2 regions of the Citricoccus sp. GCM10030269 genome follow, and region 2 is predicted to be linked to the other one. Evidence: predicted binding sites of a transcription regulator. Region 2 holds the regulator's gene; the other holds the start of a gene.

Region 1 (14,992 bases), 120 kb from region 2:
GCTGATGCTGACCCTGTTCCTGATCGGCGGGGCGACGTTCGCCATCGGCTGCCTGCCCACCTACGAACAGGTCGGCGCCCTCGCCCCCGCACTGCTGGTGGTCTGCCGGCTCATCCAGGGCCTCTCGGCAGCCGGCGAGCAGGCCAGCGCGATCTCCATGTCCCTGGAACACGCGAACGAGCGCCATCGTTCCTTCACCACCAGCTGGACCCTGCAGGGCACCCAGTTCGGCACCTTGCTGGCCACCGCCGTGTTCATCCCGTTCACCATGCTTCCGGAGGAAGACCTGATGAGCTGGGGCTGGCGGGTGCCGTTCTGGCTCTCGGCCGTCGTCGTGGTCACGGCCTACATCATCCGCCGCCGGCTGGAGGAGCCCCCGGCGTTCCAGGAGGTGCACGAGGACGACGCCAAGGGCGCGCCCCTGGGCCTGGTGTTCAAGCACCACAAGGCGGCGGTGCTGCGCATCGCGGCGGCGGCCATGATCAATACGGTCAACATGGTCTTCACCGTGTGGTCGATCACCTACGCCACCAACGGCGTCGGGCTGGATCGCTCCACCATGCTCTCAGTGACCATCCTCGCCAACGCGGTGGCCCTGGCGGCGATCCCGCTGGTGGCCATGCTGGCGGACAAGGTGGGGCGCAAGCCCGTGTTCATTGCCGGCGTCGCCGGTCCGGCCCTGCTGATGTATCCGTACCTCGGTTCGATCTCCGCCGGGAACTGGCCCCTGATCTTCGTGTTCGGCACGCTGATGTCCGGGATCCTGTACTCGATGTCCAATGGCATCTGGCCGGCGTTCTACGCCGAGATGTTCCCCACCCGGGTGCGCGTCACCGGCCTCGCGCTGGGCACGCAGATCGGGTTCGCGATCTCCGGCGGCGTGGCCCCAGCTCTGGCGACCTACCTCGCCGGACCGGAGCTCGACAACTGGGTCGGCCCCGCCATCTTCGTCAGCGTCATGTGCGCCATCTCGATCGGTGCGGCGCTCACGGCCAAAGAGACGGCACGGCTTTCCCTCGAGGAGATCAACGTGCTGCACCGAGACCGCGCCGTGGTGAGCGCGCGGGCGGGATCCGCCTGAGGGGATCGAGCCGTGACCGACTGACGGCACCGGCCCATCCGATCACCGACCCGCCTACTGCGGATAGGGCGTCTCGCCGCGTTCCAGCATGCCGACCAGCTTGGCCAGCCGATTGGCCCGGCTCGCCGGACTCGGGGCGGTGACCACCCGGTGCAGGACCGCAAACCTGTTCTGGCCCTTCAGCCTGCCGAACGTCTCGGCCGCGGCCGGGGAGGCGGCGAGTGCGGCCGCGAGGTCGTCGGGCACCTCGGCGGTGGCCGGCCCCGCATAGGCCCGCTCCCAGCGTCCATCGGCCTTAGCCCGGTCGATCTCAGCCTGACCACGGGGCCGCATCCGGCCCTGTTCGATCAGCTCCGCCACGAGTTTCACGTTGCGCTGCGACCACAGGGAGGCCTTCCGGCGGGGTGTGAACCGTTGGCGGTAGACGGCGGCGTCGATGGATTTGGATTGCCCATCGATCCACCCACTGCACAAGGCCTCCCGCAGCGCCTCCTGATAGCTCAACGACGTCGGCTCCGTCGTCCCCTTCTTGGCCAGCAGCAACCAGATGCCGTCCGAGACATCCTCGTTCTCGTCCAGCCAGGCGCGCCACGCGGCGGCGTCCTTCACGACCAAGGGGTCGATCACGGGTTGAACGTCGTCTGCCATCGTGGCCTCGGTTTCTGCAGAGTCTCCAGGGCCCCTTCTCGGGGCCCTGGAGAAGTGTTCTCATCCGATCATAGAAAGATCAGCGGAGGTACCGCGTGAAGCCGATGTCCTGCGCCTGAGCCCGATGGTGCATCTGCGTGAACGCTGGCACGAAGGCCTGATTGAGCTGTTCCAGCTCGTCGTGCCACGACTGCAGCTGGGGCCGCCGCTCGGCGAACTCCTCGATCAGGGCTTCCTCGTCTACGGTGGTCAGCGAGCCGTGGTCCACCACGATCTCGCCGTCCACGATGACGTAATCGATGGATCCACCGTTCTCCGAGTACACCAGTTGCTTCTCCAAGGAGTTGCGAGGAGTGAAGGCCAGGGTCTTCAGGTCATAGATCACCAAGTCGGCGCGCTTGCCCACTTCGAGGCTCCCGACGGCGTCCTGCAGCATTCCGCTCCGGGCCCCGCCCAGCGTGGCCGCGTGCAGCACTTCCTGCACCGTCGGCCATGATTCGTAGTCGGGACCGCTGATCTTGTGCAGCAGCCCCGCCGCCTTGACCACGTCCAGCATGCGAGGCGAGTCCGAGCTGGAGCCGCCGTCACTGCCCAGCCCCAAGTTGACGCCGGCGTCGAGGTACTGGCGCCAGGGCAGCACTCCGGAGCCGAGTTTCAGGTTGGAGATGGGATTGTGGGAGACGGACACCCCGGCCCGAGCGATCAGCTCGATATCCTCATCGGTGACCCAGATGCCATGAGCAAAGGTCGTGTTGGCCGAGAGCGCGCCGATGCGGTCGAGATGCTTGACCAGGGTAGTGCCGTAGAACTCCGGGCCGGTGACTGCCTGGGTTTTGGTCTCCAGCACGTGGATGTGGCATTCGGCTCCGTGGGCCACGGCGAGTTCGGTCGCGCCCGTCAGCAGGTCGTCGGTGCATCGCTGCGGTCCGGATGGAGCGACCATGTAGGAGATCCGGCCGCCGCCCCGGCCGCGGTAGCGGCCGAAGGCCTCGGCGCTGAAATCAAGGTAATCAGCCGTCGTCGGGACCGGCATGGCCCGGACATCGTCGAGCAGGCTCGATTCCAGCAGTTCTCCCACGAACGGCAGAGTGTCCACGAAGGGCTTGTTGATGATGTGGCCGGAGACGTTGGCGCGGATTCCGGCCACATCGTAGGCGTCCACAACGGCGTCGAGCTGGTCGAAGTCCTGGTCTGGTGTCTCCAATACGTCGTCGATGACGGTGGTGACCCCGGCCTTGAGGGATTCGGCGGCGAAGAGCGTGCTGCGCAGGGTGACCAGATCGGGATCCACCCGGGTGTTCCCCAGTATCGGGTACGAGAACAGCATCCACAGTTCCAGGGGCAGGTTGTCGAATCGCCCCTTGAACAGCGTCTCCCACGAGTGGGTGTGCGCGTTGACCAGGCCTGGGGCGACCAGTCGGTCACGACCGTCGATCTCGACGTCCCCGGGCTCAGGCCGTACGTCAGGTCCCAGTGCGGCGATGACGCCGTCCTGGATCCGGATACTCGCGGTGACCGGGGTGCTCCCGGATTCTCCGTCCATCGTGATGACCTGGGCGTTGGCGATGAAGAGACTCATGCGGCGGAGACCTTTCGTTCAATGACGGCAGCGAGCGGGGCCACGAGTGCGGCCACGATGATGCCCTGCACGGCAGGGGAGCCCAGATCGAAAGCCGTCCCGATGCCGGCGGCCACGGCCCCCGCCACGTAGGCGATCAGCCCGGAGACGCGCACTAGTGGAGCGGTCTGCAGCAGGTCGTCCGGCGTGCGTCCTCGCCAGACCAGGAAGTACATGCCGATGATGGCTCCTCCCAGCGGCGGGATCAGCACGCCGAGCATGTTCAGGAACGGGATCAGCATGCCACCCATCCCGCTGACGGAGATGATGATGCCCAGGATGGTGCCACCGATCACGAACGGCCGCTTGTCCGCCTTACCGAAGAACTCGCTGCCGGCCACACCGTAGGCATAGGCCGCGTTGTCATTGGTGGTCCACAGGTTGGCCACGAGCAGGATGAGCCCGGCGCCGATCAACCCGAGCATCAGCAGCAATTCCACGAAGTCTCCTTCGCCGAACGCGGCGGCGCCGACGCCCCCGAAGAAGAACATGGTGAACTGCCCGAGGATCACGCAGAGCACGAGGATGCCGAACGTGGCTGAGGTGTACCTGGCGAAGCGGCTCCAGTTGCCCACCTGGGTGCCCCCAGAGATGAAGGTACTGATCAGGATCGTCAGCGCCGCCCCGGTGCTCACGGTGCCGTTGCCCTCGAGCTGAAGGAAGCCGCCGAGTCCACCGACTTCATTGGTGGCCAACACGAAGACCCAAATACACAGGGCGAGCATCAGCGGCACGGAGATCCAGCTCAGCAGCTCAATGCCTTTCATGCCGATGTAGGCGCTGAGCGCCATCAGAATTCCCCCGATGACGGCGATCGGCCAGGTGATGTCCCACCCCAGCGCCATTCCCAGCAGGTCCGACAGCGTGGTCAGGGTGATTCCGTACCAAGCCACCTGGGTGCCGCCCAGGATGAAGGAGGCCCATTTGCCCCCGACCTTGCCGAAGACGGTGCGCGAGACCAGCACCGTGGTCAAGCCAGTACGTGAGCTCACCACACCCATCAGGGAGATGTAGATGGCCAGCACGGCCGCGGCAACGCCCGCCAGAACGAGGAATTGCGGGAAGTCGAAGGCCACGGCGACGTCGGCCGCGGCCACCATGGTGGGCGTGAAGAACAGGAACCCGAGGATGACCACGGCAACGGAGATCGTTCCTCGGCGATCGGTACGGGCGAGAGCGGATAGTCGCGGTCCACGTCACCGGTGACGTTCGGTGGGATGGATGCGGGATCGACGGCTGGAGCTGTGGCTGTCGACGTGGCTGTCGACGTAGAGGAGCTATGGCTCATGGTGGGGGTGTCCTTCAGGGAGGAGAGCGTGCTCAGGAGGGTGATAGCGCTCGAAGCTAGCAAGGACTTAAAGGCCGCTTCCACGTTTCTGGACACCCTCACAGCCACAGATCGGCCGGGGTGTACACGTGCACAATCAGGGGAAACGTTCGTGAAATACCGAGGCTCTACTGTTTCAGCATGATGACGGAACCGTGGGACCCCGCCCCGTGCGAGTGGGCCGCCGTGGACGTCACATCACCACCGTGCGGGACATCCTCACCTGGCCAGGTTTCGATGTCGAGCTGGTGGCCGGCTCGCTGGGGTTGGACCGCCCGGTGCGGATGGCCCATGCCACGGAGTTGATCGACCCACGGATGTTCCTGCGCGGAGACGAATTGATCCTGACGGTGGGCTCCGAACTGTCCGATGCCGCGGCCTGCCAGCGATTCGTGGCCCATCTGCTTGATAGCGGAGCTGCGGGCATTGCGCTGGCGATCGAGGTGGAGGGTCACGACTCCCCCGAGGATTTGGCACCAGCGGCCGAGAAGGCCGGGCTGGCAATGTTCACCGTGCCGCCGAGCCTGCCGTTCGTGGCCTTCACGGAGAAGTTCCAGGAACTCGCCGACGAGCGTCATGAATATGAACGTCTGAGGCACGAAGACGGGCGCATGTTGGACTACGTACGCCGCGGCTACGCCAGTCCGCACATTTTTCGTGAGCGGTTTCCGGAGATTCCCGGGGCTGCGTACATGGCGCTGTGTCTGCCCGAACAGGCTTCGGTGGAACTCGAGGGAGTGATCCTCGAAGGCTGGATCGAGAACCTCACCGTGGTGGTGGCCGATGAGCTCTTCGTCCGCAGATTCTCCGAGCGCAGTGATGTGCAGATGTTCGGCATCGGCAGTGCGGTTCCGCTCTCCGGCTTGGCCCGGACCATCAAGGAGGCCATGGCTACCCTGGCCATGAGTGCTCGCCGCGGCAGTGGGGCCGGCCCGCGCGATCTATCCACCTTCCCTGGATTGATCGAGCGCCTCACCCCCGAACAAGCCGCACCGTTCCGCGATCATGTGACCGGTCCCCTGCTGAAGTACGACGCTCAATACGGACGTTCCCTGTGGCCGACGCTGTTGGCCTACGTGAACTCGGGTGCCTCAGTGACGCGGACCGCCAAGGAGATGAGCATCCATGCCAACTCCGTACGGAATCGACTGAACCGGATTGCTGAACTGACCGGGTTGGACCCACACAGCCTCGAGGACCAGTTCGCCCTCGCCGTGGCCGTCCGGATGACCACTGCCCGACCGTAAGGCCTACCCCCAGTTCTTCTCAGAAATGGGCGAAGGGACATCGCTTTTTCTTATCGTGTCCGACCAGTCAGATACCTTCTCGACATCTCCAAACTGGAGATGTTCACCCCCGTTGAAAGGTCATCCTCATGGCAAGCTCGTCCTATCACTCAAGCAACCATTCCCCTCCCCACGTTCACCACACCCACGACAATTGCCCAACCGGGCAGCAGATTCCTCCCAGAAACCGTCTCCCGGGCACGGGCGGACTGCCGTTGTGCGATCAGTGCCGCAACATGTGATCTAGAAGGATCTAGACACGTCCAAATCAGGGGGTGTGCCCGGAGCTGTCTACCGGGCACACCCTTCCTGTGGGAGAAGCGGCGGTCACCGCTCCCGGATCACGATGGCATCCCCCACCGCACGCTCGCTGCCGCCGGAGGGGGAGTTCGCGAGCTCGCCGTCCACCACCATGGTGGTGGATCCTCCGCCGTCGAGGTTGATGGCGTCCACCAGCCCCAGCTGTTCGGAGAGATCGGCCGCCTCGGAAATGCTCAGTCCGACGGAATCCGTCTGCCGGCCATCCGCAGTGATGAGCACCAAGCGACCCTGCTCGTCAATCCCCGCGATAGTGCGCGGATTGCGTTGGTGGGTCCAGCCGTAGAACTGGCCCGGGTTGTCGGCATGGACCATGCCATCGCGGGCGGCCGTGATGTCCCGCTCCCCGTCCGTCAGCAGGTTGGGGCTTCCGTTGAACACTTGGGTGTGCGGGGTCATGCGCAGCTTCTTACCGCGCTCGTCGCGGTACTCGTTGGTGAGCTTGATCCGCCGGGCCTCGGTGGCGAACTCCCGCAGGTCCGCGGAGTCGTCGCCGATGGCCTGGATGGCGTACTCGCCGTCAGTCAGTTCGATGCCCCGCTCGTGGTTGACCTCCTGAACCAGGCCCCGGCGGTCAACGATCACCTCGACGCCGTCCCCTTCCGGCGTCGTCGTTCCGAAGTCCTCGGTGAACACGACGGTCTCGTCGGCATCGGTGCAGGTGACGTCATGCTTCGGTGCGTCGGTGGGGAGATCCCCGACGCCGCCGCAATTGCGAATCTTTCCGGGCACTCGATTGATGCCGTCCAGGTCCAGTTCCTCGTGACCCGAGGAGACACGGCCCTCCCACGTGAGGCGCTGGACTGAGGCGCGGCCGCTGCGGTGATCGATCACCAGGTTGGGACGGTCCCCAACGGTCTCACTGAGGATCTCCCCGTTGTACGCCGCCGCGCCGGCTGGGTCTCCGGGTGCACCGTGCTGTTCACCAAATACGAAGAACCCGCCGTTGACACCGGCCAGGGCTCCCTCGGTCAGTTCCGAGGTGGTCTCGGTGCGCTCAAGATCAGACCCGAAGGTGCCCACCACTTCTCCCTGGAAGCGGTTCGGGTCCACGGTCAGGACGTCCACGTTGACGGGGCCGCCCTCCTCGCCGGACGGCTGGTCGCCGTCCCAGCCCTCGTACCAGGTGCCGCCGGAATATCCGAGGGCCGTCACCTCAGTACGGGCGGCTTCCGCCTCAGCCTCAGTGGAGAACTCCCCCACCCGGACCCGGTGACCCAGGTAGCCGCCGGAGTCGGCCAGCCGGTCAGCGACGACGGCTTCAGCCCGCGCGTCGAGCCCGTGCTCTCGGAGCTCGGAGGCCACACGGTCAGCCGTGCCACGGCTGGCCAGAGGCGAATCCCGCACACCCTCCTGGTCCGACGGCAGCGTGATTTGCACGGTCCACGAGTACTCGGCGCCGGGGTCGCCCAGCGTGAAGGACTCGTGGGTGAGGCCTCGAGCCAGGCGCTGTTCGTCGGCAGAAGAGTCAGTGGCGGCGGCGACTGGCGCGGCAACGGTGCCGGTGGTCAATAGGGCGCACGAGAGCGCGGTGATGGTCAGGGTGCGGGCGGTGGTGCGGCGAGTTGGAGCGTTCACGGACTCCATGATGGCCCGGTCCCGCGGCGGACCTGCCCCTGACCAGGGGCAATTCGCCGAGCTGTTGCCGAGTGTTCAGATGCCGTCCTCGTCAGTTAAAACGTCTGTAGGATCCTGAAACATTGGTTCTAGTAGACGCCTGGTGCTCTTACAGTTCGTCCTTGGCGGCGGGCAAGAACGTCACGAGATCTTCTACAGTTAGACGAGCTTTCGGATCGGCTCGATCATTCTGATCAAACGTCACGCCTTCCTCCGCGAGAATATCGCGCGGGTTATCCGTGCGGTCGTTCTCGATCCACGCGAACTGAGGCGAGACTGTGCCGTCAGACTTGAGCACCCTGTGGGCGTTGGGCGCCGGTTGGTTCGCCAAATAGTTGCCCACGCTCTGTGCCGCAACACCAATAGCACTGGCGAGGTCTCCATACGTGGTCCAGCGTCCCGAAGGAAGCTCAGCCAGAATGAACCGGAGGCTCACCCAATACGTCTTGTCGGTCTTATCCGCAGGAGAGCCCTCGTCCAATGGTCCGGGCCAAAATTGAATCGCCATCTCGATAAGTCGGTCGGTCCTGGTCTGGATCTCAGCGAACGTCCATCTTTCGGCTTCCCCGATTTCCTGACTCATCTTTAAGCTGGTGCCGCGCAAGTAGGCGCGCTTCTCGTCGAATGGTCGGTTCGATTGCGGAGCGTTATAGCCGGTAAGCGTCAGGTTGCCCAGCGTGTGCACCAAGGAAGTGTGTAGTTCGGATATGGCCTCTTCGTCGTAGGACTCCGCGAGCTTTCCCCACCATTGCGGCGACAACGTCTGGGGCATGACGTGCTCAATAGTGAGGTTCGCCGGGTTGATGTGCTCTTGACTATTGAAAAGGTCTTCGAGCCAGAGCAGCACCTGTTTGCGCTGGTTGGCTCGGCCAGAGTAGTAGAAGGCTGAAGTCCGGGCGGCATCCCGGAGTGCCTGGTCGCTCACGTACTGTCGGACCTGGCGGGTGAGGTAAGTGTGGACCGTTATGTCGACGGACTGGGAGCTCTTGTCTGCGTAGAGCTCGTTCGCCAGCCCGGCCAGTTGCCGGTTCACGCCCTGACTGGCCCTCCCGGCTAAGATGCGGCGTACAAGGTAAGACTCGATGATGAGCATCGCTCGTGCGATTTCCTTTGAAGAGGCTTCGCCGTTATCGCGCATGACCAGAAGCTGAAGCACAGGTGGGTCCGTGACTGTGGCCCGCCAGTCTAGTAGGCGACGCAGTTGGCGTTGCACGGCAGGGTGTTCCTCTTCCTCGGGGTGCCACATGAGCCGGTAAATGGAGCCCAGATGGGCAAGGCGTGCCACCTCGCCAGCGACTGACTCTTCCGTCCGCAGCGATTCGAGACGGGCTTTTTGTTTGGTGTAGGTATCACGGAAGCGAACTATGGGATCACGACGGACAAGGTCGATCCAGAATAGCCATTCAATTTGATTGTTCTCCAATGTCCGCTGGAGGGACCGCCAGTGCCTGTCGTACACCTCTTGGCTTCTACTGGGAAGCCGCATGAACAGGTGATTCCGGATCAAGTCGCCTTGAGTGAGTTTCAGCCCGGTGTTGTTCAGGGATTCGAAGATGCGGTAGACGTTGTCGTCCGGCTCTGTCGAGATGGATACCAGGGATAGCCCATGTGACACGGCATCTTCGATCGCTGCGACCGTTGGATTGGATTCATCGGCAGCCGCCAAGTCCAGCAGCGCGGAAAAGTGACTGTACGCTTCGACTACCCGAGAGCTTGGGTGAGCGACTTTGGACTTATTGATGAGGGCAACGTAGTCGTCGCGGTCCTGCTGGGTCGGCAGGAGTTTGTAGCGCCCAGGTCCGTCTTCATACTGATTGACGAGGAACGTGTGCTCGAGCCGTGCCGCGTGACGGCTCCCGCCATCGGGAATCGTGCTGATGGCGTGGTCACGGATCGCGGCCAGCAGGATGGTCAACGTGGTCAGCCGCTGCTGGCCGTCAACCACCATGAACTTGGTGAGCCCGCCGGCGACAACACCGGGCGCCGGAGCGAGAACAAGTGAGCCGATGAAATGCGTTGCCGTGGCGCCGTGTTCTTCTTGGCGTTCCTCGGCGAGGCTGACGACGTCACCCCATAGAGTGTCCCATTGCTCTTTGGTCCACTGGTATGGCCGCTGGTACAGCGGGACCTGGAACTGGTAGCTGCCCTCGAGGACTTTCTGAAGCGTAACTTCTTGTGCCTTGACCATGGTTCCCATCCCATCACAGCTGGGCGCCCAAAGGTTATCTTGCGCATCGCTAATTGACCGCGATCGAATATTTCCAGTTGTTCCGGCTAATAGTCCCGTCGACTTCAACAGGGATCCGGTAACGTCATCGAGAAAGCCCTGGGATAAACGTCTGGAAGGACTCTCCGTGGTCAAAGTGCCAATCGATGACGAAGACGTGCACAGTGCCGCGATCGAGGAAGAACGGGCGAATATTCAAGAGTTCATCAAAGAACTCAGCCCCGACGACATCAAGTCCGGCGGGTGGTTTCCTAAACTATGTGCACGAGCCTTGGGCTCATACACCGAAAAGGCCACGTGGGAGTACTTCGCAGAAAAGTACAAGGGTGTGCCCGCAGACGCCATCGTTGATCAACGCATCAAAATGGCGAGCCGCTATGCCGCGATCGAAGGTGGGCTATCCGCTGGAGCCTACTCCGCTGCCATCATTGCCACTTTGGGAACCCTTGGTGGCGCTTCACCGGCGACCGTTCCGGCTTCCGTCGCCACCTTGATGGTCGACGTCGTTTTCCTTACGCAGCTCCAACTTCGCCTTGCTTATGATATTGCGGTCCTATATCGCGTACCGCTCGACGTTGAGGACCCCGACGACTTGTGGAAGCTAATCCGCGTGGCTCTCACGATCAAGGGTGGGGAAGTAGGACGCGAAGGGCTGGCCAAATTAGTACCGCCTCTGGTGCGACCAGTCATCAAGCGTTTCTACTCCAGAGGTGTCCTGAACGCAGCCAAGGGGCTTCCATTCGTGGGCAAGTTTCTGCTCCAACGGAATGTCATCAAAATTGGCATCCCTCTGGTCGGGGTTCCGCTAGCGGTCGTGGTCAATCGCTACTCGACGCTACTCGCAGGGCGTCATGCTCAGAAGGTCTTCCGAAACGACGCCAGAGTGGTCGAATTAGCCGACCGCCTCACCACAAGGAGCCAGCATCCCCAACTAATGCTGTGGGTCGCATGGCTGGTCATAGTGGCAGACCATAAGATATCCGACGACGAAGCACAGCTAATTCGACACCTCATGAAGTTTGTTCGGGAACGCCATGAGTTTTTCGACCAACAACTGGCCCATACCATTGAAATCGACCCCTCCGAAGTGTGGCAGCGGCTCAATGATGCCGAAGGTGATCTGGGGGCCATCCTCGATATGGCACGTCTAGTGGCTTTGGTCGACGGTGAAATCAACGCACTGGAGCAGGCCACGATCACAGAGATTCAAGACAGAATCGAGAGGAAGGCCGATGTTGAAGCAGATCTTGCTTGAGTTGAAATAGATCACGGCGCACTTCGAGGCGTTGAACACGAGACAAAACTATCCAATTCAACTAAGCAGGCCTTGACCTAACACGGGTGGACTACCGGGAAGTAGTGCACCGCCATAGTCGGGCAGATAACTGAAACGTACCGTCCCGTTGCCGGTCCGCTCGAGAGTTCCGGCCAGCGCTCCGGCTTTATAGACGTCCGCGACGGTGACGAATCGGAGCGACTCCAGGTCTGTGATCATCGGTCCGCCCTCAGGTGAAGGCCTAGTGCACCAGCCACGGCGGCCACTGCGCCAATGCTCGGACTGCGGCTGCCTTTCTCGATATCCCTCAGTGTCCGGTCAGACAGGCCGACAAGTTCGGCCAGCTGAGTCTGACTCAAGCCGGCTTCCCGCCGCGCAGCGCGAATGGCCCGCCCGATGGTGCTGGTGTCGCTGGTGTCGCTCACGTCTGACATGAGCCAGCCTCCACTCCGGAAAAATCATGCCGATAACGAGAAATTACCACCCATAGTGCCACCAGTCACGGCCAAACGGAACTATTCTTCCGAAACACCATCGGCAGGCATGGCAATTCCCCCACGGTTCGTCATATCGGAAGATATATTGCCGCCCATTCAGCGCGCGGACATCGAAAGACACTGCAGGCTCGCCTGCTTATACTCATCTTGAGCCTCCTCCGCTCAGGTTTGACCCGCATCACAGGAGAACTGGGAACAATCCCGCACCCCTTGTCGTTACTTGAGTCGAATGCACTCAACATCTCAACTAGGAGGGCGCTTTGCCAGCATTCTTCGGCCCCGCCGGTTCCAACGGCGAGTCCTTCGACGAGTTCATCAACCGCTACTTCCAGGGCCAGCGGACCGGCCGTCAGGGCCGACCCGTGGACATCACCGCTCTGCTGACCAAGCGCAGCCATGACGTCCTGTCCGCCGCGGCGACCTTCTCTGCGGAGCGCGGCCAGACCGACGTCGACGCTCTGCACATCCTGCGCACCATGCTCAGCGAGGAGCCGGCCGCCGCGGCCGTGCGGCAGACCGGCGTCGATCCTCAGGCCATCATCAGCGCCGTGGACGACCGCCTGCCCGCGCCGACCGAGCAGAAGGAGAAGACCGCCACGGTCCTCAACGACTCGGCACAGAAGGTGCTGCTGGACGGCTACCAGGTGGCCCGTGCTTTCGGCTCGACCTACATCGACCCTGAGCACCTCTTCTTCGCCTTGACGTTGAATCACGACTCCCCCGCCGGTCAGCTGCTGGCTCAGGCGGGCATCACCCCGCAGTCGCTGCAGGCCGCTGCCCAGCAGAATCAGCAGAATCAGCAGGACCAGCAAGCACAGCAGGCCGGCCAGCCCGGAGCAGCGGGCCAAGGCGGCCAGGGCGGCCAGGAAGGCTCCATTCTGGAGCAGTTCGGCCGTGACCTGACCGCTGAAGCGCGGGAGGACCGGCTGGATCCGGTGATCGGCCGTGCCGACGAGATCGAGCAGACCATCGAGGTGCTGGCTCGCCGCACCAAGAACAACCCGGTGCTGATCGGTGAGGCCGGCGTCGGCAAGACCGCCATCGTGGAGGGTCTGGCTCAGGCCATCGCCGACGACGAGGTCCCCGCCCAGCTGAAGGGGCGGCGCGTGATCGCCCTGGATCTGGCCGGCATGGTCGCCGGCACCAAGTACCGCGGTGACTTCGAGGAGCGGCTCACCGGTGCGATGAACGAGATCGCCGAGGACGGCAACACCATCGTCTTCCTCGACGAGCTGCACACCATCGTGGGCACGGGCGGCTCCGGTGAGTCCGGCGGCATGGACGCCGGCAACATCGTCAAGCCGCGCCTGGCCCGTGGCGACCTGCACATGGTCGGTGCCACCACGCTGAAGGAGTACCGCACCATCGAGAAGGATGCCGCGCTGGAGCGACGTTTCCAGCCGGTGACCGTGGGCGAGCCGTCGGTGGAGGACGCGGTGCAGATCCTGCACGGCCTGGCCGATCGCTACGCCGAGCACCACAAGGTGAGCTACACGGATGAGGCGCTGCGCGCCGCCGTCGTGCTCTCGGACCGGTACATCACGGACCGGTTCCTGCCGGACAAGGCCATCGATCTCATCGATCAGGCCGGTGCCCGGCTGTCCCTGAAGCGCGGACCGCACGACGCCGGCCCGGCCGTGGACGTCGACGCGCTGCGGTCCCAGCTCGCCGAGTTGGAGGCCGAGAAGAACTCGGCGGTCAACGCGGAGCACTACGAGCGCGCCGGCGAGCTGCGCGACGAGGTCAACCGCGTCAGCGAGCAGCTGGAGGCGGCGCTGGCCGAGCAGGCGAAGCGCGCTGCAGACTCGGACGGAGACAACACGTCGTCTGTGGTCGACGAGGACGCCATTGCCGAGATGGTCTCCCGTGCCACCGGCATTCCGGCCGCGCGGATGACCGAGGCCGAGAAGTCCCGGCTGGCCCGGCTCGAGGAGGAACTCCACGACCGGGTGATCGGTCAGGACGATGCGGTCGCCGCGATCGCCAAGTCCATCCGCCGGTCCCGCACCGGGATGGCCGATCCGTCGCGGCCCGTCGGGAGCTTCCTGTTCCTCGGCCCCACCGGCGTCGGCAAGACCGAGCTGGCCAAGGCCCTGGCGACGTCGCTGTTCGACGACGAGGGTGCGATGGTCCGGTTCGACATGTCCGAGTTCGGCGAGCGCCACACGGTCTCGCGTCTGGTCGGTGCCCCTCCGGGCTACGTGGGCTATGACGAGGCCGGGCAGCTGACCGAACAGGTCCGCCGTCGCCCGTACTCGGTGATCCTGCTCGACGAGATCGAGAAGGCCCACCCGGACGTGTTCAACCTGCTGCTGCAGGTGCTCGACGACGGCCGGCTCACCGACGGTCAGGGCCGCATGGTCGACTTCCGCAACACGGTGCTGATCATGACCTCGAACCTCGGCTCGGAGTTCATGTCCTCGCAGGGCGCACCGATTGGCTTCGCCTCCGGTGACGCCGAGTCCGCCCGCCGGGACGTCCGCCAGAAGGTGATGGGCCGGCTGCGGGAGTTCATGCGGCCGGAGTTCCTGAACCGGATCGATGACACCGTGCTGTTCTCCCCCTTGGAGGCGGAACAGCTCCGGGAGATCGTCGGACTGCAGCTGCGGGCCTCCGAGCAGCGGTTGGCCGCCCAGGGCATCACCCTCGAGGTCGACGACGCCGCGAAGGACTGGATCGCCGACGCCGGCTACGAACCGGCTTACGGCGCCCGCCCGCTGCGCCGGGTCATCCAGCGCGAACTCGATGACCAAGTGGCCGACCTGCTGGTCGCCGAGACCGTCCGCGAGGGCGACGTGGTCCGGGTGAGCGTCGAGGATGGTCAGCTGCTGGTGGAGCCAGCCCGGGTGCCGGAGGCTCTGGCGGCCTAACTGAGGGCAGAGTTGCGTCAGCGGGATTCGAGGACGCGGACGGCCAGTTGGACCCGGTTCTCGACGCCCAGCTTGTCGAAGATGCGCCCGATGTGGGTCTTCACCGTCGGCACGGAGAGGTACAGCTCGCTGGCGATCTCCGTGTTCGTCAGCCCGTCGGCCACCCGCGCGGCCACCTCTTGCTCACGCTCACTCAAGCCCTCGAGCGGGTCCGCCACCGGCCGACG
Region 2 (14,992 bases):
TCCTCGTCGGCCGTGGTCTTGAGTTCGGTGGCCCGCGTCCACTGTCGGCGGCCGGAGAACCACAGCGCGAGCCGGGACAGGTAATCGGTGTCCGCCAGGGCGGTGTAGATCCGCTCCTCGCTCATGCCGAGGGCGGCCGGGTCGCCGGCCAGATCCCGGGGCAAGCCCACCGCACCGGAGACGACCAGAGCATCGATGCTCCGGGATGGCGAGCTCCGATGCAGGATCTGCAGGGCCCGAGCGGCCACCACGGTGCCGTAGGAGTGCGCCTCCACTGCAGTGTGAGGACGTGGCGGTGTCCGCCCCGACCGGTCTTCGGCTCTGAGCCGTTCGTAATGGTCGAACCAACTGTTGAGGTGGAGGGCCAGCCGGGCGCCGCCGCGCAGGGCGGATCGGCTGGAGAGCACGCCCCAGGGGCCGGGCGGCTGATAGCCGAGCCAGGAGATCACACACGGGTGTTCCGCTCCGGCGGACTTCTGCGCTGCCCACAGCTGGGCCGCCTCCTTGACGGAGCCCCACATGGCGGTGTGTACGGAGATGCCCATGCCGGAAACCTGCCAGCTGACGTGGGTGGCGGTGTCGATCTCACCCACGGCCACGATCGCCGCGGGCGACCGGAAGCGGCTGCCGAGGTCGTACGACAGCAGGATTCTCTCCGGGAAGGACCGATCCATCGACTCGCGCCTCAGGGCATGCACCAACCCGTCCAGGGCGGACTTCTGCCGTGCCCCCAGGCCCTGGCGACGCCGCATGTCTGCGCGCAGCCGGGCCCGGGTGGCACGCTGTTCGGCGGAGGTCCAGATGTCACGGAACGGGACGCCCCGATCCGGTGTCAGTCCTGTGACTTCCACAGCAGCGCCCGAGGTCCCGAGCCGGCTCCACCGGGCAGTGCGCCCGGCAGTGCTCCCGGCGATCCGGCTGACGCGCCAGACGATCCGGAGACCGGCCCGGCCGTGAGTTCGGAGATACTCGGGCCGGCGGCGATGACGCCGGGTCGCCGCAGCCAGCGCGCGGCACGCCGTGCCCGCTGCCGGGCTGTTCTGGTCCCGCCTGGCGACGGGCGCTGCGCTGTGCCGTCCGGGCCGGCGTCGAAGGTGGTGGTCACGTCCCCGGCGGCGCCGGCCGTGAACACGCGGGGATACCGGGCATAGGCCTGGAAATCCTGAATCTGGGCGGCGAGCTCGGCCACGGTGTCCCGCAGCCGATCGACCTCATACTGCAGCTCCACGATCCGCCGGATGCCCTCCAGTGACACCCCTTCACGGCTGAGCTGCTGGATCATCCGCAGCCGCTCGACGTCTTGGCGGGAGTACCGGCGGTGACGCCCGCCCTGACGCTGCGGGACGACCAGGCCCATGCGGTCGTACTGTCGCAGGGTCTGCGGGTGCATGTCCGCCAGCTCGGCGGCGACCGAGATGACGTAGAGCGGTTCGTCCCAGAACGTCGTCACAGCCGTGCCTTATCCGCCAACCCCGCTCGAGGGCGATGCCCCTCCGTCGCGGCGGCATAGGCTTCGACTGCAGCACGGGCCTCATCGGAGAGTGTCGACGGGACCGCAACCTGGAGCTCCACCAACAAATCGCCGGCGGATCCCTTGGACGGCTTCACGCCTCGTCCCTTCACGCGCAGCACGCGTCCGGACGATGAGCCGGCCGGGACCTTCACCTTGACCGGTCCTTCCAGAGTCGGCACCTCGATGGTCGCCCCGAGGACTGCCTCGTCAAAGGTGACGGGCACCTCGATCCGCAGGTTGTTCCCGTCCCGGTGGAAGAACGGATGCTCTTCGACCTTGACGGTGACGATCAGGTCACCCGCTCCGCCGGGGCCGGGCGAGCCCTTGCCGCGAGCCCGCACCTTCTGTCCGTCCTTGACTCCGGCGGGAACCCGGACATCAATGACTTCGCCGTCCGAGTCCCGGAACGAGATCCTGGTGCCGCGCATCGCCCCCGCAAAGGAGATGGTCGAGGTAGCAGTGCGGTCGGCTCCCTTGGTCGGAGTGCCGTACCCACCGAATCCTCCGCGGCCGCCGGCGCTCTGGCCACCGAAGCCTCCACCGCTGAAACCACCGAACAGGTCAGCGAATTCGGGCGGGATGTCACCGGTCGAGTATCCCGACCGAGCTCCACCGCGGCCGGCACCGGTGTTGAACAACCCGCCGAAGACGTCCTCGAAGCCGCCTCCGGCACCACCGGAGCCAGCTCCCGGTGCGGAGAACCGGGCGCCCGAGCCCATCGAGCGAATCGCGTCATACTGCTGGCGCTGTTCCGGGTCCGAGAGCACCGCGTTCGCCTCGGTGATCTCCTTGAACCTCTTCTCGGCCGCGTCGTCGCCGGGGTTCTGGTCCGGGTGGAACTTCCGGGCCAGCGTCCGGTACGCCTTCTTGATGTCGGCTTCCGAGGCGTCCTTGGAGACACCAAGCGTGGCGTAGAAATCCTTGTCTACCCAATCCTGTGAGGCCATGGTGCCTCCTTTCCCCGTCGAACGGTCCAGTGTTATTCCATCGGCGTGCCGACCAGCCGGCGGGTCACGACGTCGGCCCGCCGGCTTGGGCTCACGCCTCGGCTTCGCCTCCGGCCGGCTCGGCTCCGCTGCTGTCGCCACCTTCGTCGCCCGCCGAGACCATCACCTGCGCGGCGCGCAGCACGCGCTCCCCGCGGATGTAGCCACTGCGGAAGACCTGCACGATGTGCCCCTCGGGGATCTCCGAGTTGGGCTGGCGCAGCATGGCCTCATGGTGAGTCGGATCGAACGCCTGGCCGGCCAGGGTGTCCTGGTCCTGACGCTCCAAGCCGAATCCGGTCAGCACCGTTTCGAACTTGGTGGCGATCGAGGAGACCGGCCCCTCCGGAAGATCTCCGGCCGCACGAGCCGCATCCAGATCGTCCAACACCGGAAGCAGTGCCGTCAGCACCGACTGGATGGCGTTGTCCTTGGCCACGTCCCGGTCGCGGTCCACCCGGCGCTTGTAGTTCACGAACTCCGCTTGGACCCGCAGCAGGTCATTGCGCAGTTCCTCTTCACGAGCGCTGGCTCCGGCGTTGTTCTGCGCGGCGGTGTTCTGCGCGTCGGCGTTCTGCGCGTCGGTGTCCGAGTCGACCGGCGGTGTTCCTCCGGCGTTGCCGGCCACCACGGTCTCCTCCGGGCTGGCGCCCTCGTCGCCGACCTCGCCGGCGGCGTCGTTGAGGATCCGCTGGGCTTGTGACAGCGCGTCTCCGTCAGCATCGCCGGAACCGGAGTCCGCTGCGGCGCCGGGCCCGCGGACCTTCCCGGTCTCCGGGTCGACCCGACGCTTGTCCTGGAAGCTCACCGGCTCCTCGTGCTCACGTTCTTCGTCGTTTCCGTGGTTCGCCATGGTGTGTGTCCTTTCCTCCGGAGCCCCGATCGGGCCGGCCGCGCATCGATGTACGTGGTCCGGCCCGACCGGGCCCGGCGGCCCGCAGTGCTCAGGCGGGCCCGGGTGTCAGATGAGAATCAGGGCAGGGACTCGAGGAGTACCGGCCGGCTTACTTGCCGTCCTTGTTCTCCTCGTTGCCCTCGTTGCCCTCGTCCTCGTCCACGACCTCGGCGTCGACGATGTCCTCGTCCTCAGCCTGGGCGGAGCCGTCACTGGCAGCAGCGCCCTCGGCACCGGCACCGGCGTCGGCGGCCTGCGAGGCGTAGAGGGCCTCACCGATCTTGGTCTGGGACGCCTGCAGCTTGTCGTAGGCGGCCTTGACCTCGTCGTCGTTGTCCTGCTTCTCCAGGGCCTCCTTGAGGGCGTCGACGTCGGCCTGGACCTCGGTCTTGATGTCCTCGGGCAGCTTGTCGCCGTTGTCCGAGAGCAGCTTGTCCACGGAGTAGGCGGTCTGCTCGGCCTGGTTGCGACGATCAGCGGCCTCGCGGCGTTCCTTGTCCTCGGCGGCGTGGGCTTCGGCGTCCTTCACCATGCGATCGATGTCCTCATCGGACAGCGAGGTGCCGCCGGTGATGGTCATCGACTGCTCGGTGCCGGTGCCCTTGTCCTTGGCCGAGACGTGGACGATGCCGTTGGCGTCGATGTCGAAGGTGACCTCGACCTGCGGCATGCCGCGCGGGGCCGGCGCAATGCCGGTCAGCTCGAAGGTGCCCAGCGGCTTGTTGTCCCGGGTGAACTCACGCTCACCCTGGAAGACCTGGATGGAGACCGAGGGCTGGTTGTCCTCCGCCGTCGTGAAGGTCTCTGACCGCTTGGTCGGAATGGCGGTGTTCCGTTCGATGAGCTTGGTCATCACGCCACCCTTGGTCTCGATGCCGAGGGAGAGCGGGGTGACGTCGATCAGCAGCACGTCCTTGCGGTCACCGGACAGCACACCGGCCTGCAGGGCGGCGCCGACGGCGACGACCTCGTCCGGGTTGACGCTCTTGTTGGGCTCCTTGCCGCCGGTCATCTCGGTGACGAGCTCGGTCACGGCGGGCATACGAGTCGAACCGCCGACGAGCACCACGTGGTCGATGTCCTTGATGGACACGCCGGCTTCCTTGATGACGTCCTCGAACGGCTTCCGAGTGCGCTCCAGCAGGTCCGAGGTCATGTCCTGGAACTTGGCACGGGACAGGTGCTCGTCCAGGTGCACCGGACCGTCGGCCGTGACGGAGAGGTACTGCAGGGAGATGTTCGTCGAGGAAGCCGAGGACAGTTCCTTCTTGGCCTGCTCGGCGGCCTCCTTCAGGCGCTGCAGGGCGATCTTGTCCTTGGACAGGTCGGCGCCCTTGGACTTGGCCTGGGACAGCAGCCAGTCGACGATCCGCTGGTCCCAGTCGTCACCGCCGAGGCGGTTGTCGCCGGCGGTGGAGCGAACCTGAATGGTGGAGAAGTCGTCCTCGTCCTTGCCCACCTCCAGGAGGGAGACGTCGAACGTGCCGCCACCGAGGTCGAAGACCAGGATGAGCTCGTCTTCCTTGCCCTTGTCCAGGCCGTAGGCGAGCGCGGCCGCCGTCGGCTCATTGATGATGCGCGAGACGTTCAGGCCGGCGATCTCGCCGGCTTCCTTGGTGGCCTGGCGCTCGGCGTCGTTGAAGTACGCCGGCACGGTGATCACCGCATCGGTGACCTTCTCGCCCAGGTAATCCTCGGCGTCGTGCTTGAGCTTCATCAGGGTACGCGCGGAGATTTCCTGCGGCGTGTATTGCTTGCCGTCCATCTCGACCTTCCAGTCAGTGCCCATGTGGCGCTTGACGGAGGCGATGGTGCGGTCCGGGTTGTTGACGGCCTGGCGCTTGGCGATCTCGCCGACCAGGACCTCTCCGGACTTGGAGAAGGCGACGACGGACGGGGTGGTCCGGGAGCCTTCGGCGTTGGCGATGACGACCGGGTCGCCACCCTCCAGTACGGACACGACGGAGTTGGTGGTTCCGAGGTCGATTCCCACTGCACGGGACATGGGCGGTTCCTTTCCTTGACGGACGGATCGTTGGTCAGCTACTGAGTCAGTCGCTCTTCCTGACCGGCGGAGTGAGGCTTCCGCGACCGGCCACCTGAGCGTTCAAGACTCAAGGTTTCATGCCGGCGTCCGGATGTCAATCTGCCTTGAGTCACCCCGACTCAACTTGCGTCACCTCGTCCAACGAGAGCGGTCGATGATTCATTCCCCAATGCCGACCTGAACCGGAGAGACTCCGCCGAGACCGCGCACCAGGAGACCTTGCGGAGAATTCGCAGGGGTGTTTGAGTGAGGTCATCGACAGAGCGGCACCGGCGCGGCAACTGGATTCCGCGCCGCGGGGAAAGGAGACATCATGGCAACACAGAACAGCTCAGCCAAGGACGTCCAGGCGAAGTACACCGTCCCCGGCGTTGACCTCGAGGACGGCCACCGCGTCGCCGAGATCCTCCAGATGCGGCTGCACGCCCTCAATGATCTCCAGCTGACGCTCAAGCATGCGCACTGGAACGTGGTCGGGCCGAACTTCATCGCCGTGCACGAGATGCTGGATCCGCAGGTCAACGTGGTCCGCGGCTTCGTGGACGAGGTGGCCGAACGCGTCGCCACCATGGGCCTGTCGCCGCAGGGCACCCCCGGGGCCATTGCCGCCGAGCGCACGTGGGACGACTACGCCGTCGGCCGCGCCGACACCCTGACCCATATCTCCGCCCTGGACAAGGTGTACACCGGCGTCATCGCCGACCACCGCAACGCGATTGAAGAGGTCGGCAAGCTGGATCCCATGGCCGAGGATCTGCTGGTCGGTCAGACGCGTGAGCTCGAACTGTTCCAGTGGTTCCTGCGCTCGTTCCTCAGCAACAACACCGGCGAACTGCACCACGAGAACTGAACCGGGTTGCATCGCGGGATTGATCAGCCCGCCACCTTCCGCCGACCGGACGCTCGGCTGAGTTTCGACGGCCACCAGACCGCCGGACCGATGTCCAGCGTCACTGCCGGGACGACCAGCGAACGCACCAGGAAGGTGTCCAGCAGCACTCCGAACGCCACGATGAAGGCGAGCTGCACCATGAACATCAGGGGGATGACGGCCAGCGCGGCGAACGTGGCCGCCAACACCACGCCGGCCGAGGTGATCACCCCGCCCGTGACGGTCAGGGCCTTCAGCACACCGGCGCGCGTCCCGATCTGCGCCGCCTCCTCCCGGGCCCTGGTCATCAGGAAGATGGTGTAGTCCACGCCCAGGGCCACCAGAAACACGAACCCGTACAGCGGCACACTGGGGTCCGCGCCCGGGAACCCGAACACGTGGTTGAACACGAGCGCGGACACCCCGATCGCCGTGCCGAAACTCAGCACGGTGGCCAGAACGAGCAGCACCGGGGCCAGGATCGACCGCAACAGAGCCATCAGAATGAGCAGCACCACGAGCAGCACGAGCGGGATGATGAGTTTCAGGTCCGCCTGAGCCGTGGTGTTCGAGTCCAGAGCGGTGGCCGTGGTGCCTCCCACGAGGATGTCCGGGTCCAGATCGTGCAGCGATCGCCGCAGATCCACCACCGTGCTCTCCGCTTCCGCGGAATCGGCCGGATGGGTCAGGGTGGCCTGCAGGTACACCCGCCCGTCGACCTCCAGCGGCGCCGTCGCCTCGCCTTGCTGGGCACCTTCCTGGTCGCCTTGCTGGTCGCCGGGAGCGCCAGCGGGCGAGCCGGCAGGAGCACCGGCGGGAGCGCCGCCGTCGGCGGTCAAGGAGGCCGAGGCCACGCCCTCGTAGGCCTGCACGGTCTGCAGTACCTGATCTCCGCGTTCCGCCGGGGCGATCACCGTGACCGGAGCTCCGGTTCCGGCGTCGAAGTGTTCGCTGAGGACGACCTGGCCGGCCTTCGCGTCCGACTCCCCCAGGAGAACGTCGGACTGTGCCACGCCACTGGCCTGCAGTTGCGTCACTCCCCCGGCCCCGACCAGAAGCACGATCGACGTCACGATCCACACGGTTCGTGGCCGGCGGGCGACCATGGCACCGATGCGGGACCACACGCCGTGGTGCACCCGATCGCCCAGGGGCTCCATGGCGACGTCGGGTGCCTGATCCGCCACCGATCCTTTCGGCCGATTCACCACCGCGGGCCGCGGAATGGCGGGCCAGAAGGCGGAGCGCCCGCAGAGGTACAGGACCGCGGGCAGAAAGGTCAACGACGCCGCCCATGCCAGCACGATGCCCGAGGCCGCGATCGGTCCCAGGGAGCGATTGGAGTTGAGGTCGGAAATCAGTAGACACAACAGTGCGAGCGCCACGGTGGCCGCAGAGGCCGTGATCGGTTCGAAAGATCCGCGCCAGGCCGAACGCACGGCCAACCACACGCGCGGTTCCCGCCGCAGCTCCTCCCGGTAGCGGGCGACCATCAACAGCGAATAGTCGGTCGCGGCGCCGATCACCAGGATGGACAGGATGCCCTGTGACTGACCGTTGAGGGCGATCCATTGTTCAGAGGCCATCCCATAGATCGTCAGGACGGCCACACAGAGTGCTGCCACCGAGTTCAGCAGTACCAGGATCGGCAACAGCACCGACCGGTACACCAGCACCAGGATGAGGAACACCGCTCCCAGCGCCACGGCCAGCAGCACACCATCGATCCCGGCGAAGGCCCCGGCCAGATCCGCGGACAGTCCGGCCGGCCCGGTCACATGGACGTTCACGCCGGCCAGGTCTTCCGCACCCGCCGCGACCGGATCGGTCTTCGCCGCTTCGAGGACCCGGCGAAGGTCTTCCACGACCACATCAGGCTCTGCCGACTCGGCATTGATGAGGGCGATGTATTGGATGGCCTCCCGGTCCTCCGACGGCACGGGCCCCACCATCTGATCCACTCCGTCGACTGCGCCCAGCTTCTCCCCCCAAGCGGAGAGGGCCGCCATTTCACCAGAGCCCTCCGCCAGTATCTGGCCGCCGGGCAGTTCGGCCACGATCAGTGCCGGGATCTGGTCTCCGTCGGTGAAGCGACTGGCCCATTCGCCGGCCCGTGTGGATTCGGCCGACGCGGGCAGGAACGTCGCCTGGTCATTGGAGGTCACCTCACCGAGCCGGCCGAAGGTCGGCCCACCCAGCCCCGTCCCGGCCAGCCATGCCAGCACCACGACGGCGGCCGCGGCCACCCGGACGGCGACTCCCGACCAGAGTCGCGGACCACGCCGAGATCCGGCCCGGTGCCGGGGCGGTGCGGATGGCGACGTGGACGACTGCGTGGGAGACGGCGCGGGGGACATTGACTCACCGTACCGCAATACCTCGATAATCGAGAGGTTTTTCCGCCCGGCCATCGGCGTCGAGATGCTCAGTAGACTGGGGCCCTGCGTCCGGCGGAAGGAGACCCATGGCCCGCGCGAGCAAGGAGTCCACCGAGCTCCCGGCATTGGTTCAGGCTCTTCGCCGCTACGCAGAGGCGGCGGATCGAACGACCGAGGCCGCCGGTCATCACCATGGCGTGCACCGCACGGACCTGCGCGCCCTGACGATCTTGATGCAGCGCCAGGCCGCCGGCCTGGAGACCACCCCCACCGATCTGGGCCGACTGCTGAACCTCACCTCCGCCTCCACCACGGCGCTGGTGGACCGGCTGGTCGCCAACGGTCATGCCCGGCGGAGCCCCTCGACCACAGACCGTCGCCGAGTGAACATCAGCCACACCGACTCTGCGACCAACGATGGTCGCGCGATCTTCCGGCCACTCGCACAACGACTGACCGATCGACTGGCGGAGTTCTCACCCGAGCAGATGCAGACGGCGGTTGACGTCCTGCAGGCCGCCACGGAGACCCTCGACAGCATTGATGCCTCCGATTCATCCGTTTCCCGCGACTCACCCGACTCACCGGCGACGACATGAAACCAGCCGACCGTACACCGCTGGTGCTGGCCATCGACGGCCGCTCGGGGGCGGGCAAGACGTCCCTGGCTTTGGAGACCGCCGCCCTCCTGCGCCCACATCTGACCGTCGCGGTTTTCCATCTGGACTCCATCTACCCCGGTTGGGACGGTTTGACCGCGTGCTTTCCCGCCTACCACCAGGACGTCGTCGAGCCGCTGTCCGCCGGACGGACGGCCCACTGGCGCCGCTGGGACTGGACCACCGCAACACCGGGAGAACTCAGCCACACGGATCCGGCCGACGTCGTGATTCTGGAGGGTGTGGGCGCCGGGAACCGGCAGGCCCGCCCACTCGTGGACGCCGTTGCGTGGGTGCAGATGGACGACGCCGAGCGCAAGCGCCGGGCACTGCACCGAGACGGCGAGGTGTTCGCCGCGCACTGGGACCGCTGGGCAGCCCAGGAAGAGGCTTACCTGGCCACCGACGACGTCGCTGACGCCGCGTGGTTCCTCGTGGACGGCCCCGGCTCGCTTCCTGACGCGGCCGTCCAGCTGGTGGAAGGCCTGCGCGCCCTGCCGGGCTGGGAAGGGGCTCTGAACCTGATTCCGGCACCCGCGCCGCCACGCTGGAAGCACCTCACGGTGTCAGGTGCTATGGACCCGCAGAGCCTGTTTTCTGCGGCAGGGGGTCCTGATTCCGGAACAGCGCTGCTGCTGGAGAGCTCCGACCACGACGTGACGCCGGCACCGGAACGCAGTCGATATTCGCTGATCGGTCTGGCCACTGGCGCCTCCGCGATCGCCACCCATACCGCCGGAACCACCACCGTCCGCAGCGGCCATCTCACGGTGCGCCGCAAGGGAGGGTTCTTCGCCTGGCTGGCCTCCGTGTGGCCCGGCACTGGTGGTCACGCTGAGTCCGGCGGACCGTTCCAGCCCGGATGGATGGGCTGGATCGGGTATGGGCTCAAGCGCGAGGCCGGTTCACCGGATGGTGCGGCCACGGTTGACGCCGCTACCGGCCCGCCGGAGGCGTTGCTGTTCCGTCCCGGTCGCGGGGCCACCGTGGACCACATGGCCGAGACCACCACCCTGTTCTGGGCGACCGACGATCCTGAGGGACCCACCTGGGCCGAGTCCCTCACCTCCCTCCCGCTTTGCGGGCAGAACGAACCGGTTCGTTCTGCCCGCAAAACGCCGCCGGTGTTCAGGGTGAGGGATTCTCGCGAGGAGTATCTGGCGAAGATCCGCTCGGCCCAGCATGAGATCTACGAGGGCCGCACCTATGAAGTGTGTCTGACCACTCACCTGGAATCCACGGTGGCCTCGTTCGACGGGTGGGCCACGTACCGAGAGCTGGCGGCGGCAAACCGTGCGCCCTTCAATCTCTATCTGCGTGCCGAGTCCGTGGAGATCCTCTCCACGAGCCCCGAACGTTTTCTCTCCATGTCAGTGGACGGCTGGATGGTGACCGAACCCATCAAGGGCACCCGCCCGCGCGGTGCGACCCCGGATGAGGACCGGGCTCTGGCAGAGGACCTCGCCGCCTCGGACAAGGACCGGGCCGAGAACATCATGATCACGGATTTGGCGCGGAACGACCTGTCCCGCTTCGCTCGGCCGGGCACCTTGTCCGCTCCGCGGGTGTGCGCCGTCGAGTCCTATCCGACTGTTCATCAGATGGTCTCCACGGTGCGGGCTCAACTCGAGGACGGCGTTCCTCGCGCAGACGCCCTGGCCGCGGCCTTCCCTCCGGGTTCGATGACCGGTGCACCCAAGATCTCGACCATGCACATCCTCGAACACCTCGAATCTGGGCCACGCGGGGTGTACTCCGGGGTCGCCGGGTACCTCTCCGACGACGGCGCCGCCGATCTCAACGTGCTGATTCGCACCCTCGTGGCCGTCCCACGGCAGTCCGGCGAGACGGGCAAGACGAGCGAGACGGGCGAGACGAGCGAAACCGATTTAACCCTCGGCGTCGGCGGGGCCATCACCGCGGATTCGGTTCCGGAGGAGGAATGGGAGGAAGTACGGACCAAGGCCCATGGGGTGCTTCGGAGCCTGGGTTCCACCTTCCCACTCTGAGCTGGGTGGCTCTTGGTGATGCTCCCGCCCAGCCACATCGCTTTGCGGGCAGAACGAACCGGTTCGTTCTGCCCGCAAAGCGATGTTCGGCGCTACTGCAGAGCGGAGGTGAGGCGGAAGACGTTGTCCACCCAGCGCTTGAGTCGCGGCCGACCCTCCCATTGCTCGAGGGTCAGCTCCTCGGACACGGATCGGTACTGCTCCACCACCGACTGAAGGGCATCGACCATCTCTGAGCCGACCGTCAACACGGAGACCTCCATGTTCAGCGAGAAGGAGCGCATATCCATGTTCGAGGATCCGAACACGGCCACGTCCTCGTCGATCGTGAAGAACTTGGCATGCAACACATTCGGATCGGGATAGCGGAAGATCTGGATCCCCGCCTCCAACAGGGCGTGGTAGTAGGACTGCTGGGCATGGTGGACCATGAACTGATCGGCCTTGCGGCAGACGTAGAGCTCCACGTGAACGCCCCGCTGGGCCGCGGTGGTCAGCGCGTAGAGCATCGAGTCGTCCGGCACCAGATACGGGGAGACCACCACGAGTCGTTTGCTCGCGGAGTAGAAGAGGTAGTTGAACAGGCGCAGATTGTTCTCATTGGCGAAACCCGGTCCGGAGGGAATCACTTGGGCGATGCTGCCCTCGTCCACGTCCAGCTCCGTCGGGTCGGGATCCCGGATCGCCCCCTCGAGGGGGTCGCCGGTCTCCGAGTACCAGTCAGTGACGAACACGATGTCCAGCGAGGCAACGATCGGGCCGGTGACCCGGGCCATCAGGTCCACCCAGGCGCGGCCCATCCGGTGTGCTGCGGGCTGCTTGTACCCGGGTTCGATGAGGTTCTGCGAGCCCGTGTAGCCGACGAGTCCGTCCACCACAAGGATCTTGCGGTGGTTGCGCAAGTCCGGGCGCTGATACTTGCCGCGCCAGGGCAGCACCGGCATGGTCTCGTGGTATTCCAGTCCCGCGGCGTCGAGTCGCTGCCGCAGCTTCCGATGGCCCCTGACCCGCAGCGAACCGATGTGGTCGAAGAGGATGCGCACCTTCACCCCGCGCCGATGGGCGCGCTCGAGGGCTTCCAGCACCACCGAGGTGTAGCCCTGCCGATCCTCGGGGTCGTCCGCCAGGATGTAGAAGACCAGGTGGACGTAGTGCTTCGCGTTGTCGATGTCATCGGCCATCCTCTGCAGGGAGGCGCGGTAGTCCGTGATGAACTCGAACCCGTTGCCGTCCAACATGGGAAAGCTCGTCAGATTCCGGCTCAATGCGGCCGCCGAGGCCACGTATCCGGGCGCCTGGCCGGCGTCGTTGGGCAGTTCCAGATGCGCGGTGGCCCGGCCCAGGGCCTGACTGACCGCTCGCTGGCGTGAACGGCGCGGCCCGCCCAGTCGGAACGAGCCGAACAGCAGGAACAGGACCAGACCGGGCAACGGCAGGAAGAAGATGATCAGCAGCCATGCCATGGCCACGGCGGGACGACGGCCACCCGGGACGATGCCGAGCAGCAGTACGCGGATACCCACGTCCACGACCCAGAACACCACGCTGAGCCACGTGGGGAAGGTGCTGAACTCAGCGACAGGCCAGAGCATTTCCTCAGCCTACGGTCGGCTCGAGTGATCGCCGTCCCGTGAAGGCGTCACGAGGCTCATCAGCTGGTCGATCCACTCCGAGGACATCGGCAGGGAGAACATCACGTGCAACAGCAGGCTCGCCCCCACGGTCTCGGCCAAGAACGACGGCGGCGCCGGCAGGCTGCCGGGGTGGGTGCGGTCGTGCGCGCGGAAGCGTTCGTCCAGGCTTTCCATGATCGGGCGGATGAGGGAGGCTTGGATCGCTGAGGAGGTCCCTCCCGCTGAGGTCAGTGCTGAGAGGATGGCCTGCACCAATCGCGCCGACTCCGGTTGTTCGATCTCGGCCTTGAGCTCGCCGATCCACCGTTCCAGATCGACACGCAGGTCCCCCGTGTCTGCCGGACCACCCAGCGGACTCACCAGGTAGCCCTCGGCCATGGACTCGACGACGACGTCGGTCTTGGACCCCCACCAGCGATAAATTGTCTGTTTGCTCACACCGGCCGACGTCGCCAGCCCTTCCACCGTGAGGTCCTGGAAGCCAAAGTCCACCATGTGGTCCGCCGCCGCCTGCAGCACGGCCACGCGGGATTTCTCACTCCGCGGCCGGCCCCGATGCTCAGTCGGTCCCCTCAATTCGTCAGCGTTCACCACAACCTCCGTGGTCATTCTCTCCATCGCCTATTTCGATACGAGACGTTCCGTCCACTATAGTCGGTGACGGGTCGGTCCGTCCCCCCAACCATTCCGACCCGTCACCCGTCTGGACCCATCGTTGTACTCATCTCCTCCGAAGGAGCGCCTTTCCATGGCAGAACTGCTCTACCGACTCGGCTTCGGTTCCTCGAAGCGCCCCTGGGCGGTCATCGGGGCCTGGGTCGTCGTCCTGGCCCTGTCCGTCGGCGGGTTCCTGGCCTTCGGCGGGACCCTGACCACCTCCATCACCATTCCCGGAACGCCCACCAGCCAGGTCACCGATCGGCTCTCGGAGGAGTTCCCCGAGGCGGCCAATGGCTCCGGCTCCGTGGTGTTCCGCACGGAGGACGGTACCGAGTTCACTGACGCTCAGCGTCAGGAGATCGCGGATCTGCTCACGGAGGTTGAGGAGCTCGACGGCGTGGATTCCGTCCTGGATCCCTTCGCCACCGAGGCGGAGAAGGACTCCAACCAGCAGGAGATCGAGGACAACCGTGCCGAGCTCGAGGAGGGCCGGACCCAACTGGAAGACGGTCAGGCGCAGATCGACGAAGCGCAGGAACAGCTCGAGGCCTCCGAAGCCGAGCTCCAGTCCGGTCAGGAACAGCTCGACGCCGCTCAAGAACAGTTGGATGCCGCCCGCGCCCAGGCGGAGGCCGCCGGCGCCCCCGCGGCCCAGATGGCCCAACTGGAACAGCAACAGGCAGCCCTGGACGCTCAGCAGCAACAGCTGGACGCCGGGAAGGCTCAGCTCGAGGACGGCCGCGAAGAGATTCAGGCCAATCAGGAAGAACTCGATCAGAAGAAGCAGGAACTCGAGGACGGCGAGACCCAGCTGGAGCAGGGTGAGGACATGCTCGCCCTCGCCGAGGAGTACCGGACCGTGTCCGAGGACGGAACGGCAGCCATCGGCTCGGTGACCTTCACCGCCCCGTTGATGGAGATCTCCACCGAGGTCAAGGACGAGGTGGTCGGGACGCTGACCGACGCCCAGATCGACGGGGTCGAGGTCCTCCCCGCCAACGATCTCTCGCAGTCCGTGCCGCAGCTCGCCGGCGCGGCGGAGGCCATCGGCCTGGTCATCGCCGGCATCGTGCTGTTCATCATGCTGGGCACCTTCGTGGCCGCCGGCCTGCCGATCCTGACCGCACTGGTCGGCGTCGGGATCGGGGCCACCAGCACACTGGCCTTCTCGGGCACTATCGACATGCTGTCCGTGACGCCCGTGCTCGGCCTGATGCTCGGACTGGCCGTGGGCATCGACTACGCCCTGTTCATCATCAACCGCCACCGCCGCCAGCTCAAGGACGGCGTGGAACTCTACGAGTCCATCGGCTTGGCGACCGGCACCTCCGGCAACGCCG

What was found. Region 2 encodes HspR, which represses chaperone genes until heat shock. Its sites were predicted from a motif close to AAGTTGAGTCNNNNNGACTCAACTT; they were not measured.
Region 1: ACFQQD_RS13350 (ATP-dependent Clp protease ATP-binding subunit) is a predicted target of HspR. The motif match lies at 12,113-12,137, and genes of this name have one in related genera.

The regions. Positions count from the first base shown of each region.
Region 1 covers NZ_JBHTCV010000006.1:72,647-87,638, reverse strand. The annotation lists gene ACFQQD_RS13400 (MFS transporter) at 1-1,081, shown strand, start outside; gene ACFQQD_RS13395 (YdeI family protein) at 1,136-1,729, opposite strand; gene ACFQQD_RS13390 (amidohydrolase family protein) at 1,809-3,308, opposite strand; gene ACFQQD_RS13385 (cytosine permease) at 3,305-4,483, opposite strand; gene ACFQQD_RS13380 (hypothetical protein) at 4,592-4,819, shown strand; gene ACFQQD_RS13375 (PucR family transcriptional regulator) at 4,830-5,921, shown strand; gene ACFQQD_RS13370 (phosphodiester glycosidase family protein) at 6,288-7,856, opposite strand; gene ACFQQD_RS13365 (DUF262 domain-containing protein) at 8,005-10,083, opposite strand; gene ACFQQD_RS13360 (hypothetical protein) at 10,250-11,377, shown strand; gene ACFQQD_RS13355 (helix-turn-helix transcriptional regulator) at 11,614-11,832, opposite strand; gene ACFQQD_RS13350 (ATP-dependent Clp protease ATP-binding subunit) at 12,156-14,765, shown strand; gene ACFQQD_RS13345 (response regulator) at 14,783-14,992, opposite strand, start outside.
Region 2 covers NZ_JBHTCV010000006.1:192,424-207,415, reverse strand. The annotation lists gene ACFQQD_RS13950 (alpha/beta hydrolase) at 1-851, opposite strand, end outside; gene ACFQQD_RS13945 (heat shock protein transcriptional repressor HspR) at 833-1,450, opposite strand; gene ACFQQD_RS13940 (DnaJ C-terminal domain-containing protein) at 1,447-2,460, opposite strand; gene ACFQQD_RS13935 (nucleotide exchange factor GrpE) at 2,552-3,352, opposite strand; gene dnaK (molecular chaperone DnaK) at 3,504-5,399, opposite strand; gene ACFQQD_RS13925 (Dps family protein) at 5,755-6,291, shown strand; gene ACFQQD_RS13920 (MMPL family transporter) at 6,315-8,669, opposite strand; gene ACFQQD_RS13915 (MarR family winged helix-turn-helix transcriptional regulator) at 8,777-9,289, shown strand; gene ACFQQD_RS13910 (chorismate-binding protein) at 9,286-11,358, shown strand; gene cls (cardiolipin synthase) at 11,451-12,950, opposite strand; gene ACFQQD_RS13900 (TetR/AcrR family transcriptional regulator) at 12,960-13,601, opposite strand; gene ACFQQD_RS13895 (MMPL family transporter) at 13,741-14,992, shown strand, end outside.